DNA from 3 places in the Streptomyces sp. NPDC014882 genome. Region 2 is predicted to be linked to each of the others. Evidence: riboswitches for the same ligand, from Rfam matches in the RefSeq annotation. Region 2 holds a riboswitch; each other region holds the start of a gene.
The links. Region 2 has a riboswitch for cyclic di-AMP ahead of ACF09K_RS25230 (peptidoglycan DD-metalloendopeptidase family protein). Riboswitches for the same ligand answer to the same signal wherever they lie in the genome.
Positions count from the first base shown of each region.

Region 1: linked by a shared signal. The riboswitch ahead of ACF09K_RS02010 (NlpC/P60 family protein) and the one ahead of ACF09K_RS25230 (peptidoglycan DD-metalloendopeptidase family protein) in region 2 are both predicted to bind cyclic di-AMP.
Region 3: linked by a shared signal. The riboswitch ahead of ACF09K_RS15605 (transglycosylase family protein) and the one ahead of ACF09K_RS25230 (peptidoglycan DD-metalloendopeptidase family protein) in region 2 are both predicted to bind cyclic di-AMP.

Region 1 is NZ_JBIBWL010000001.1:448,669-452,275, reverse strand. Features, by position in the region: gene pcrA (DNA helicase PcrA) at 1-2,000, opposite strand, end outside; cyclic di-AMP (ydaO/yuaA leader) riboswitch at 2,232-2,406, shown strand; gene ACF09K_RS02010 (NlpC/P60 family protein) at 2,415-3,590, shown strand.
Region 2 is NZ_JBIBWL010000012.1:106,656-110,262, forward strand. Features, by position in the region: gene ACF09K_RS25225 (tyrosine-protein phosphatase) at 1-745, opposite strand, end outside; cyclic di-AMP (ydaO/yuaA leader) riboswitch at 1,248-1,405, shown strand; gene ACF09K_RS25230 (peptidoglycan DD-metalloendopeptidase family protein) at 1,410-2,444, shown strand; gene ACF09K_RS25235 (SGNH/GDSL hydrolase family protein) at 2,689-3,474, shown strand.
Region 3 is NZ_JBIBWL010000005.1:432,579-436,185, reverse strand. Features, by position in the region: gene eno (phosphopyruvate hydratase) at 1-1,106, opposite strand, end outside; gene ACF09K_RS15605 (transglycosylase family protein) at 1,437-2,159, opposite strand; cyclic di-AMP (ydaO/yuaA leader) riboswitch at 2,163-2,345, opposite strand; gene ACF09K_RS15600 (transglycosylase family protein) at 2,550-3,590, opposite strand.

The DNA of each region.
Region 1 (3,607 bases), on a different contig from region 2:
GGGAACACGCCGTCCTCCATGCCGGTGAGGAAGACGACCGGGAACTCCAGGCCCTTGGCGGTGTGGAGGGTCATGAGCGTGATGACGCCGGAGCCGTCCTCGCTCTCGTCCGGGATCTGGTCGGAGTCCGCGACCAGCGCGACCCGCTCCAGGAAGTCGGAGAGCGAGCCGGTCGCCTCGCCCTCGCCGGACTCCTGCTCGAACTCCAGGGCCACGGCCGCGAGTTCCTGGAGGTTCTCGATGCGGGTCTCGTCCTGCGGATCGGTGGAGGCCTGCAACTCGGCCAGGTAGCCGGTGCGTTCGAGCACGGCCTCCAGGACGGTCGCCGGTCCCGCTCCCGACTCGACGACCGTGCGCAGCTCCTCCATCAGCGTGTTGAACCGCTTGACGGCGTTCGTGGAGCGCGCGGCCATGCCGTAGGCCTCGTCGACGCGCTTGAGGGCCTGCGGGAAGCTGATCCTCTCGCGCTGGGAGAGGGCGTCGATCATCGCCTCGGCGCGTTCGCCGATGCCGCGCTTGGGCACGTTGAGGATGCGGCGCAGCGGGACCGAGTCCTCGGGGTTGGCGAGGACGCGCAGGTAGGCCAGGACGTCCCGGACCTCCTTGCGCTCGTAGAAGCGGACGCCGCCGACGACCTTGTAGGGCAGGCCGACGCGGATGAAGACCTCTTCGAAGACGCGGGACTGGGCGTTGGTCCGGTAGAAGACGGCGACGTCGCCGGCCTTGGCCTTGCCCGCGTCCGTGAGGCGGTCTATCTCGTCGGCGACGAACTGCGCCTCGTCGTGCTCGGTGTCGGCGACGTAGCCGGTAATGCGCGCGCCCTCACCCGCGTTGGTCCACAGGTTCTTGGGACGGCGGGACTCGTTGCGCTCGATGACGGCGTTGGCGGCGGTGAGGATCGTCTGGGTGGAGCGGTAGTTCTGCTCCAGCAGGATCGTGGTGGCGTCCGGGTAGTCCTCCTCGAACTGGAGGATGTTGCGGATGGTCGCCCCGCGGAAGGCGTAGATCGACTGGTCGGCGTCACCGACGACGCACAGCTCGGCGGGGGGCAGGCCGTCCTCGCCCGAAGGCGCGTCCACCGGCTGTCCGACGGAGCCGACGAGCTCCCTGACCAGGGCGTACTGGGCGTGGTTGGTGTCCTGGTACTCGTCGACGAGGACGTGCCGGAAACGGCGCCGGTAGTGCTCGGCGACGTCGGGGAAGGCGCGCAGGAGATTGACCGTCGTCATGATCAGGTCGTCGAAGTCGAGGGCGTTCGCCTCGCGCAGCCGCGACTGGTACATGGCGTAGGCCTGCGCGAGGGTCTTCTCGAAGCCGTCGGCCGCCTGGACGGCGAAGTCCTCCTCGTCGATCAGCTCGTTCTTGAGGTTGCTGATCTTGGCGCTGAAGGACTTGGGCGGGAAGCGCTTGGGGTCGAGGTCGAGGTCGCGGCAGACCAGGGCCATCAGGCGCTTGGAGTCGGCGGCGTCGTAGATCGAGAACGACGAGGTGAAGCCGAGCCGCTTGCTCTCGCGGCGCAGGATGCGCACGCACGCGCTGTGGAAGGTCATCACCCACATCGCGTTCGCCCGCGGGCCGACGAGCTGCTCGACGCGCTCCTTCATCTCGCCCGCGGCCTTGTTGGTGAAGGTGATCGCGAGGATCTGGCCGGGGTGGACGTGCCGCTCGCCGAGGAGGTGGGCGATGCGGTGGGTCAGGACACGCGTCTTGCCCGAGCCGGCACCGGCGACGATGAGCAGCGGGGTGCCGGAGTGGACCACGGCCGCGCGCTGGTTCTCGTTGAGCCCTTCCAGGAGCGCCGCCGCGTCGACCGGGGGGCGCGGGGCGCCGTCGCGGTAGTGGGTGTCCCGGTCCGGCGGCACGTCGAACTTCCCGCCGAACAGATCGTCCGGAACCGGTTCCGGAGAGTGATCGTCCTCGGGCGGCGGCGGGGGTTCCTCGTCGTGGCCGCGGGGGGCCTGGAGGTCCGCCAGGAAGCTGTCGTCAAAGAGGCTGCTCATCGCTCTCCGAGTCTAGGCCGCCCCACCGACAACCCGGAGCCGTCCGGGAAACATCCCGGCCCCTCACCTTCCGGCGCCCCCCTTGCACCGTCGGTGACCGCGGACGGCAAACCCTCCGGAGGTCACGAAAATGTATCGGGCATATCACCCACCAACCTTCACAGGGGGCACACCGGTTGGCTACCGTGCCGGGCAGGCCGCTCGACCCCTTCCGGCGAACCTCGCCGGGCCGCGCGGCCTCCGCCGAGTCCGGCGTGCCCCGCGGCAGCCGGAGCCGGGGACCCACCGAGACCTTGGGGTGAATCGGCTCACTCCCCTCCGGGGAGGACGGGCCGTAGGGCAACCCTTCCGAAGCATCCTCGCCCGAACCCGACAGCTAACCCGGTAGGCGGAGCATGGAAGGAGTCGCCTCCCTTGGCGTCGCAGCACCGCAAGCCGCGCTCCACGAGCACGCGCACGGCAGGCATCCGTACGCCCGCTCTCGCCACCGCCGCCCTCACCTCGGTGGCACTGCTCTCGCAGACGGCCACCGCCGCCCCCTCCGCCGACGACAGGCCGAGCCTGGAGGAGGTGGAGAAGAAGGTCGACGACCTCTACCGCCAGGCGGAGTCGGCCACCGAGAAGTACAACGCGGCCAAGGAGAAGACCGGCAAGCAGCGCAAGAAGGTCGACGCCCTCCTCGACGACGTCGCACAGCGCGCGCAGAAGCTCAACGACGCGCGCGAGGAGCTGGGGTCCTACGCCGCCGCCCAGTACCGCACCGGCGCCTCCGCCCCCGACACGGCGACCCTCCTGCTCGCGGACTCCCCGCAGGACTACTTCGACCAGACGCAGCTGATGGGGCGGGTGACCGACCGCCAGAAGGGCGCGGTCGACGACTACTTCGCCGACCAGGCGGAGACGATGAAGAAGCGCCGGGAGGCCTCCGAGAGCCTCCGGACGCTGACCGACTCGCAGGACGACCTGAGGACCGCCAAGGCCGCCGTCCAGAAGAAGCTCGGCTCCGCCCGCGCGCTGCTGTCGCAGCTGACGGCCGAGGAGAAGGCCCGGCTGGCGAAGATCGAGGAGCGGAAGCGGCAGGAGGCCGCCCGCAAGGCCGCCGAGCTGGCCGAACAGCAGGCGGCGCAGGCGGCGGCCGCGCGGCAGGAGAGCGCCGGCGCGTCGGATACGGCGGGCACCGGCACGTCGACGCCCTCCCCGTCGCCCTCCCCGTCCACGGGTTCCTCGTACGCCACCAAGGCCGAGAAGGCGCTGGCGTTCGCCCGCGCGCAGATCGGCAAGCCGTACGTGTGGGGTGCGACCGGTCCGGACTCCTACGACTGCTCCGGTCTCACCCAGGCCGCCTGGAAGGCCGCCGACGTCTCCCTGCCGCGCGTCACCTACGACCAGGTCGATGCCGGCACGACCGTCTCCCTCTCCGCCGCGCAACCCGGTGACCTGGTCTTCTTCTACTCCGACGTCACCCATGTCGGCATCTACGCCGGCAACGGCATGATGATCCACGCCCCGAAGCCCGGCGCGTACGTGCGCGAGGAGTCGATCTACTACGACGGGGAGTCGTCGATCCACAGCGTGGTCCGGCCCGCCTGACGAAGCACCGCGCGCGG
Region 2 (3,607 bases):
GGCCCTGCTCCAGGTAGGCCTCGACGCCGCCCCAGGTGTCCTCGATGGTGTGGAACGCGGCCGCGAGGTACTCGGCGCGGGCGTCGAAGAGGGGGCTCAGCAGCTCCATGACCTCGGGGGAGTACGCCTCGGCGGAGGTGCCGCTGCGGCGCACCTTGTAGCGGCGGTGCTTGGCGTTGGACTCCAGGTAGTCGGCCAGGATCGCCTCGTGCTCCACGCCCACCGCGAGCAGCGTCACGGCGATGGACAGGCCGGCCCGGTCCTTGCCCGCCGCGCAGTGCATGAGCGCCGGGACGCTGTTCTCGGCGAGCGAGTGCAGCACGCGCGAGTGCTCGCCCGTGCGCTCCGTCATGATCGAGCGGTAGGAGGCGATCATCCGGCCGGCCGCCTTGCCTTCGCCGAGGATCTCCCGCAGCTGGTCGATGTCGCCGTCGCGGACCATCTTCCAGAACTCGGCCCCGTCCGCCGGGTCGGAGAGCGGCAGGTTCACGTTGCGTACGCCCGGCAGCTCGACGTCCGGGCCCTCCAGCCGCTGGTCCGCCGCGTTGCGGAAGTCGAAGACCGTGTGCAGGCCCAGCGAGGCCAGGAACGCGGCGTCCTCGTCGGTGGCGTGCGCGAGGTGGCCGCTGCGGAACAGCACGCCGTGGCGGACCCGGCGGCCGTCGACGGTCGGCAGGCCGCCCACGTCCCGGAAGTTGCGCACTCCGGCCAGCTCGGGCTCGGTCGACGGGATCTGCTGCGTCACGGGGGCTCCTCCCGGTCATGGGTCCCGGTCGGCGCGACTCGGCATGGCCACCGGAACACCTCTTGACCATACGACACGGATGCCTGGGGCAAACGGATCCCCGACCGGGCCTCCGGGACCCCCGCCGGTCCTGTGCGCGCCAGGGTTCCGGCCCCGGGCTACCTCAAGGGGCCGATTGTCCGTTCACGCCACATCTGGGGTTTCTGCCCGAATTGAAGCCTTCGTTCCAACTCGCTCTGGAATAAGGCGTTCTGTGGTTCCCGTGCGTGAGCAGCGTCATATCCGTGACCCTGCGTCGCCCGTCATGCTCACGTAATACGACTGTTTCTCAAGGTTGTTCACCGGAAAACCGGCCTTTCGATTGACGCAGGGTGACCGGGAATTCCCCCGGGGGATCAAGAGGAAGCCCCGGTGAGTACAACCTTCGCTTGTCCCTGTGCGTCGTGGTCGCTTACGTTCCAGACCAATCCGGACGGACGCCCAATCCTGCCGCCGCCCGGAGCCCGCACACTCACCCGTGAACGGCAGGAGCGGGGGACCCACAGGCAGTACCGCCTGTTCCGGTCTCCGGAACGGCTAGGGGTAAAGCCGCGCCCCGGCGCGGCCGGACATCTCCAGTCCGCACCCGACAGCTCACCTCGCAGGCGCCGGAGAGGAATTCGCCATGCCCGCCAAGGGTAAGCACCGCCGTCCGAAGCCCCAGCGCTTCACCCGCTCCATCGCCGCCGCCGGCACCGGTGGCGCCGCGCTCGCCCTCCCGCTCATCGGGGCGACCGGTGCGCACGCCGCGCCGTCGCAGTCGGCGACGCAGGCGGTCTCCGCGGTCTCCGGGCTCTCCGCCGCCCCGGAGAAGGCCGTCCAGGCCGTCCCCGCGGCGCAGACGTCCGCGCGGTCCGCCACGGGCACCACCACCTACACGGTGCGGTCCGGCGACTACCTCTCCAAGATCGCGGACGAGCAGGACGTCAGCGGCGGCTGGACCCGGCTCTACGCGGACAACCGCGAGGCCGTCGGGGAGGACCCGTCGCTGATCCACCCGGGTCTGAAGCTGTCGATCGGCAAGAAGGCCCCGACGGGCACGACCAAGTCGCCGTCTCCTTCCTCCGGTTCTTCCGGTTCCTCCTCCTCGTCGAAGCAGTCCTCGGGCTCCTCCGCGAAGTCGTCCGGGGCGTCGGAGTCGTCGCGGTCGTCGTCCTCGAAGTCCTCCTCCTCGGACTCGTCGGACTCGTCGAAGGCGTCCTCCTCGAAGGCGTCCACCACGCGGGCCGCCGGGAACGCCACCGCCGCCACCGGCTTCGCCCTCCCGGTGTCCGGCGCGACCGTCGGCACCCCGTACAAGATGTCCGGCAGCATGTGGTCCAGCGGGTACCACACCGGCGTCGACTTCGTCGTCCCTACCGGCACCTCGCTCAAGGCCGTCGGCGCGGGCACGGTCGTCTCCGCGGGCTGGGGCGGCGCGTACGGCAACCAGGTCGTCGTCAGGCTCGCCGACGGCTTCTACGCCCAGTACGCCCACCTGTCCTCGCTCTCCGTCTCGGCCGGCCAGTCCGTCTCCGCCGGCCAGCAGGTCGGCCTCTCCGGCGCCACCGGCAACGTGACCGGCCCGCACCTGCACTTCGAGATCCGCACCGGCCCCGGCTACGGCTCGGACGTCGACCCGGTCGCCTACCTCCGCTCGCACGGCGTCTCCGTCGGCTGACGCACCTCCCGGCCTCCCGCCGACACGCCGCCGAAGGCCGGTCCCGATTCCCGGGACCGGCCTTCGGCGTTCCGGCCTCCGGTGTTCCGGCGTTCGGCGTTCCGGCCTTATTCCCGCATTGGCCAAGTCTTTAGGAGTGGCTTATCTCACCGCCCGTCAACCCCTGCCTACGGTCGCGTAGGTCACATTCGAAGGTGAATCATGAACGGCTGTGGCAGACGATTCGAAGAATGACAACAGCTCAGTGATCGGGTCGTACGTGGCGGTGGGGGACAGCTTCACCGAGGGCGTAGGCGACCGCGGTCCCGACGGGGGGTTCGTCGGCTGGGCCGACCGGTTCGCGGTGCTCCTCGCGGACCGGCGGCCCGAAGGCGACTTCCGGTACGTCAACCTCGCGGTGCGCGGCAAACTGCTCGACCAGATCGTGGCGGACCAGCTTCCGCGAGCGGTCGAGCTCGCGCCCGACCTGGTCTCCTTCTGCGCGGGCGGCAACGACATCCTCCGGCCCGGCACCGACCCCGACGAGGTCGCCGAACGCTTCGAGCGGGCGATCGCGGCCCTCACCCGGGCGGCCGGCACCGTCATGGTGACGACCGGGTTCGACACCCGCGGCGTCCCCGTGCTCAAGCATCTGCGCGGCAAGATCGCCACCTACAACGGGCACGTGCGCGCCGTCGCCGACCGGTACGGCTGCCCGGTCCTCGACCTGTGGTCGCTGAAGTCCATCCAGGACCGGCGGGCCTGGGACGGCGACCGGCTCCATCTCGGGGCGGAGGGGCACACGCGGGTGGCGCTGCGCGCCGGCCAGGTCCTCGGCCTGGAGGTGCCCGCCGACCCGGAGCAGCCCTGGCCGCCGCTCCCGCCGCGCGGCACCCTGGAGATCCGGCGCGACGACGTGCAGTGGGCGCGCGAGTACCTGGTGCCGTGGATCGGGCGCCGGCTGCGCGGGGAGTCCTCGGGCGACCACGTGACCGCCAAGGGCCCGCTCTCGCCCGACGACATCAAGATGCGGATCACCGCGGTGGCGTGAGCCGACCGGCGCGGCCGGCCGGTCCCGGCGGCGGCCGGCCGGCCGCGCCCCGAGCGGACCGAGCGTGGGTGCGGGTGCGGGTGGGAGGCCGAGGGTGGCCCTGCCGGGCAGGGCGGCCGGTGCCGCCCGATCC
Region 3 (3,607 bases), on a different contig from region 2:
TCGCCGGAGCGGTGGGACATCATGCACTTGAAGCCGTTGCGCTGGGCCATCTCGACGGCGTCCAGCGTCTCGGTGAGCGAGCCGATCTGGTTGACCTTGACCAGGAGGGCGTTCGCGGAGCCCTCCTCGATGCCGCGGGCCAGGCGCTCCGGGTTGGTGACGAAGAGGTCGTCGCCGACGATCTGGACCTTGTCGCCCAGCTTGTCGGTGATGACCTTCCAGCCGGCCCAGTCGTCCTCGTACAGCGGGTCCTCGATGGAGACCAGCGGGTACGCGGAGACCAGCTCCTCGTAGTACTCGGTCATCTCGGCGGCCGAGCGGGACTTGCCCTCGAACTCGTAGGCGCCGTCCTTGTAGAACTCGGACGCGGCGACGTCGAGCGCGAGCGCGATCTGCTCGCCGGGGACGTAACCGGCCTGCTTGATGGCCTCGATGATGAGGTCGAGCGCGGCGCGGTTGGACTCCAGGTTCGGGGCGAAGCCGCCCTCGTCGCCCAGGCCGGTGGACAGGCCCTTGGTCTTCAGCACCTTCTTGAGGGTGTGGTAGACCTCGGCGCCCCAGCGCAGGGCCTCGGAGAAGGACTCCGCGCCGATGGGGGCGATCATGAACTCCTGGATGTCCACGTTGGAGTCGGCGTGCGAGCCGCCGTTCAGGATGTTCATCATCGGAACGGGCAGCAGGTGCGCGTTCGGGCCGCCCAGGTAGCGGAAGAGCGGGAGGTCGCTGGCCTCGGAGGCGGCGTGGGCGACGGCGAGGGAGACGCCGAGGATGGCGTTGGCGCCGAGGGAGCCCTTGTTGTCGGTGGCGTCCAGGTCGAACATGGCCTGGTCGATCAGGCGCTGCTCGGTGGCGTCGTAGCCGACCAGCTCGGGGCCGATCTGCTCGATGACGGCGAGGACGGCCTTCTCGACACCCTTGCCCTGGTAGCGGTTCGGGTCACCGTCGCGGAGCTCGATGGCCTCGAAGGCGCCGGTGGAGGCGCCGGAGGGGACGGCGGCACGACCCGTGCTGCCGTCGTCGAGGCCGACCTCGACCTCGACCGTGGGGTTGCCTCGGGAGTCCAGGATTTCCCGGGCTACGACGACGTCGATGGACGGCACGAGCATCTCCTTCTTGGGATGTGACGCTGGTTGTGCGGGGCGCGGGCGGGCCGTGTGGAGGCCTTGCCGAGCCTTGCGACTAGAGCCTAACCGCCCCGGGGCGCCGGTCGGCCGACCGACCGTCCCGTGGACAGGGAGACGGTACCCATTGTTTCAGCCCGGAACAAAGGGGAGGGCCAACAGAAGGCGGCGAACGGGAAAAGAAAACCCCGCCCGGGTGCGTACGGGGGAACACGCACCGGGGCGGGGGGACCGTGGGGACGGGGCTCCCTCACGAGGCCTTCGGCGTGACGGCCCGGGCCGTGCGGGAGCCGTGGCCCGGCGGGGAGCCGGGTGTCACTTCAGGTGCAGCTGCTGACCCGGGTAGATGAGGTCGGCGTCCTGGACGATGTCCCCGTTGAGCTCGAACAGCTCGGCCCAGCCGCCCTTGACGCCCCGCGCCTCGGCTATGGAGCTGAGGGTGTCGCCGGTGACGACCTTGTACTCGCCGTCGCCCTTCTTGACCTTCTTGCCGGTCGGGGTGGTGACGGTCTTCTGGGACTTGGCGGCCGGGCGCTCGGCGGAGCGGGAGGCGCTCTGCTTCTCGGTGGAGCGGGTGGTGGTCTCCGAGGAGCCGCCGGTGGACGAGCCGTTGGAGGACGAGCCGTCGGAGGAGCTGCCGGTGGAGGCCGAGCCGCCGTTGTACGCGGCGCCGGACAGGCCCACGCCGCAGACCGGCCAGGCACCCTTGCCCTGGCCCGCGAGGACCTTCTCGGCGATCTGGATCTGCTGGGACTTCGAGGCCTTGTCGGCGGTGGCCGCGTACTGCGTGCCGCCGTACGCGGCCCAGGTGGAGGCGGAGAACTGCAGGCCGCCGTAGTAGCCGTTGCCGGTGTTGATGGACCAGTTGCCGCCGGACTCGCACTGGGCGACCGCGTCCCACTCGGAGGCGGAGGCGGCGGAGGCGTTGCCGGCCGCCATCAGCGGGGCGGCGATGGCGACACCGGTGACGCCGGCGAGCGCGGCGGCGCGGGTGGCCCTGGACGGACGGCGGTGCTTGCCCTTGACGGAAAACAGCATGGTGGATCCCCTCACCGACGCCTGCGAGGTGAGCTGTCGGGTTCGGGCCGTGTGAGTTGCCCGGCCACTCCCGCCCGGGAGCACTGCTCCCCGGAAGGCGTGGCTTCACCCCGAGCCGTTCCGGTCGACCGACCGGTGCGGCACTTACCTTGGGTCCCCCGCTCCTGCCTACGGCGCTTGACGCGACGACTGTTCCCGGGCTGCCACTGGCAGGATTCGGCGTTGCGACAGCCGGGGCTCGGGTTGCCGAGCGATCACGACCGTAGACATGCCCCCGGCGGAATTTCAAAGACGATCACGACTTCTGAGACTCATCCCACACTTTCACCAAACCGGACATTCGGCGCGAAGCGTGACGTGAACTCCCGCTGTTTTTCCCGTTTTTCCGCCCTATTCGACCGCTGTGTCGAGCGTCTGACCGGGAGTGATGTCGTTCGGGTCGGCACCGATGGCGGCCTTGTTCTCGGCGTAGAGCGCGCGCCATCCGCCGTCGAGCTCAAGGGAGTCGGCGATCGAGACGAGGGAGTCGCCGTCGCGCACGACGTAGGTGCCCACCGCGCCGCCGGAGACGCTCGCGGCGTGCCGGCCCGAGGAGGCGGTGGTCGTGCCGTCCGGCACGACCTCCTCGGCGGAGGTGCCGCGGTGGCGGCCGGAGACGAGGGAGCCGGTGTCGACGAGGCTCCAAGAGCCCGCCTCCTGGACCGACTTGTCCGAGTCGTCCGTTTCGGGGGTGGCTGCGGGCGAGCCGCCGTCCGTCTGCGCGGCACCCGCGTCCGCACCCGCCGGCGCGTCGGACTCCGGGGAGTCGTCCGGCTTGCCGGAGGAGGGGGAGGAAGAGGAGGAGGCGGGCGAGGAGGTCTCGTCCGGGACGTCCGGGGAGGATCCGGTCGACGGGGAGGCCGACGCGTCCTTGCCGTCCGGGGACCCCGAGGAGTCCGAGGAGCCCGGGGACTTCGAGGAGCCGGACGCCCCCTTGGACAGGTCGGACAAGCCGGACGACGCGGAGGAACCGGACGAGTCGCCCGCCACTCCGGTGTCCAGGTCGCCCCCGCCGTTCTCCTTGGTGAGTCCGGACGTCAGCCCGCAGGTGCCCCAGGCGCCGACGCCCTGGTCGTCGAGGACCTTCTGCGCGACGGATATCTGCTGGTTGCGGCTGGCCAGGTCGGGGCGCTCGGCGAAGTCGAGCCCGCCGTACGCCTCCCAGTCCTTCTGACTCAGCGACAGACCGCCGTACTGTCCGGTGCCCTGGTCGGCGCTCCAGGAGCCGCCGCTCTCGCACTCCGCCACCGCGTCCCACACCGTGCCGTCGGCCGCGCTCGCGCCGGTGGCGCCGAGCAGCGGGATGGCGATCGCGGAGCCGGTCACGCCGGCCGCGACGAGGAGGGCCGGGGCCTGGCGGGGGCGCCGGTGTCGACCGTTGCCGGAGAGCATGCGAGGACCTTTCTCGA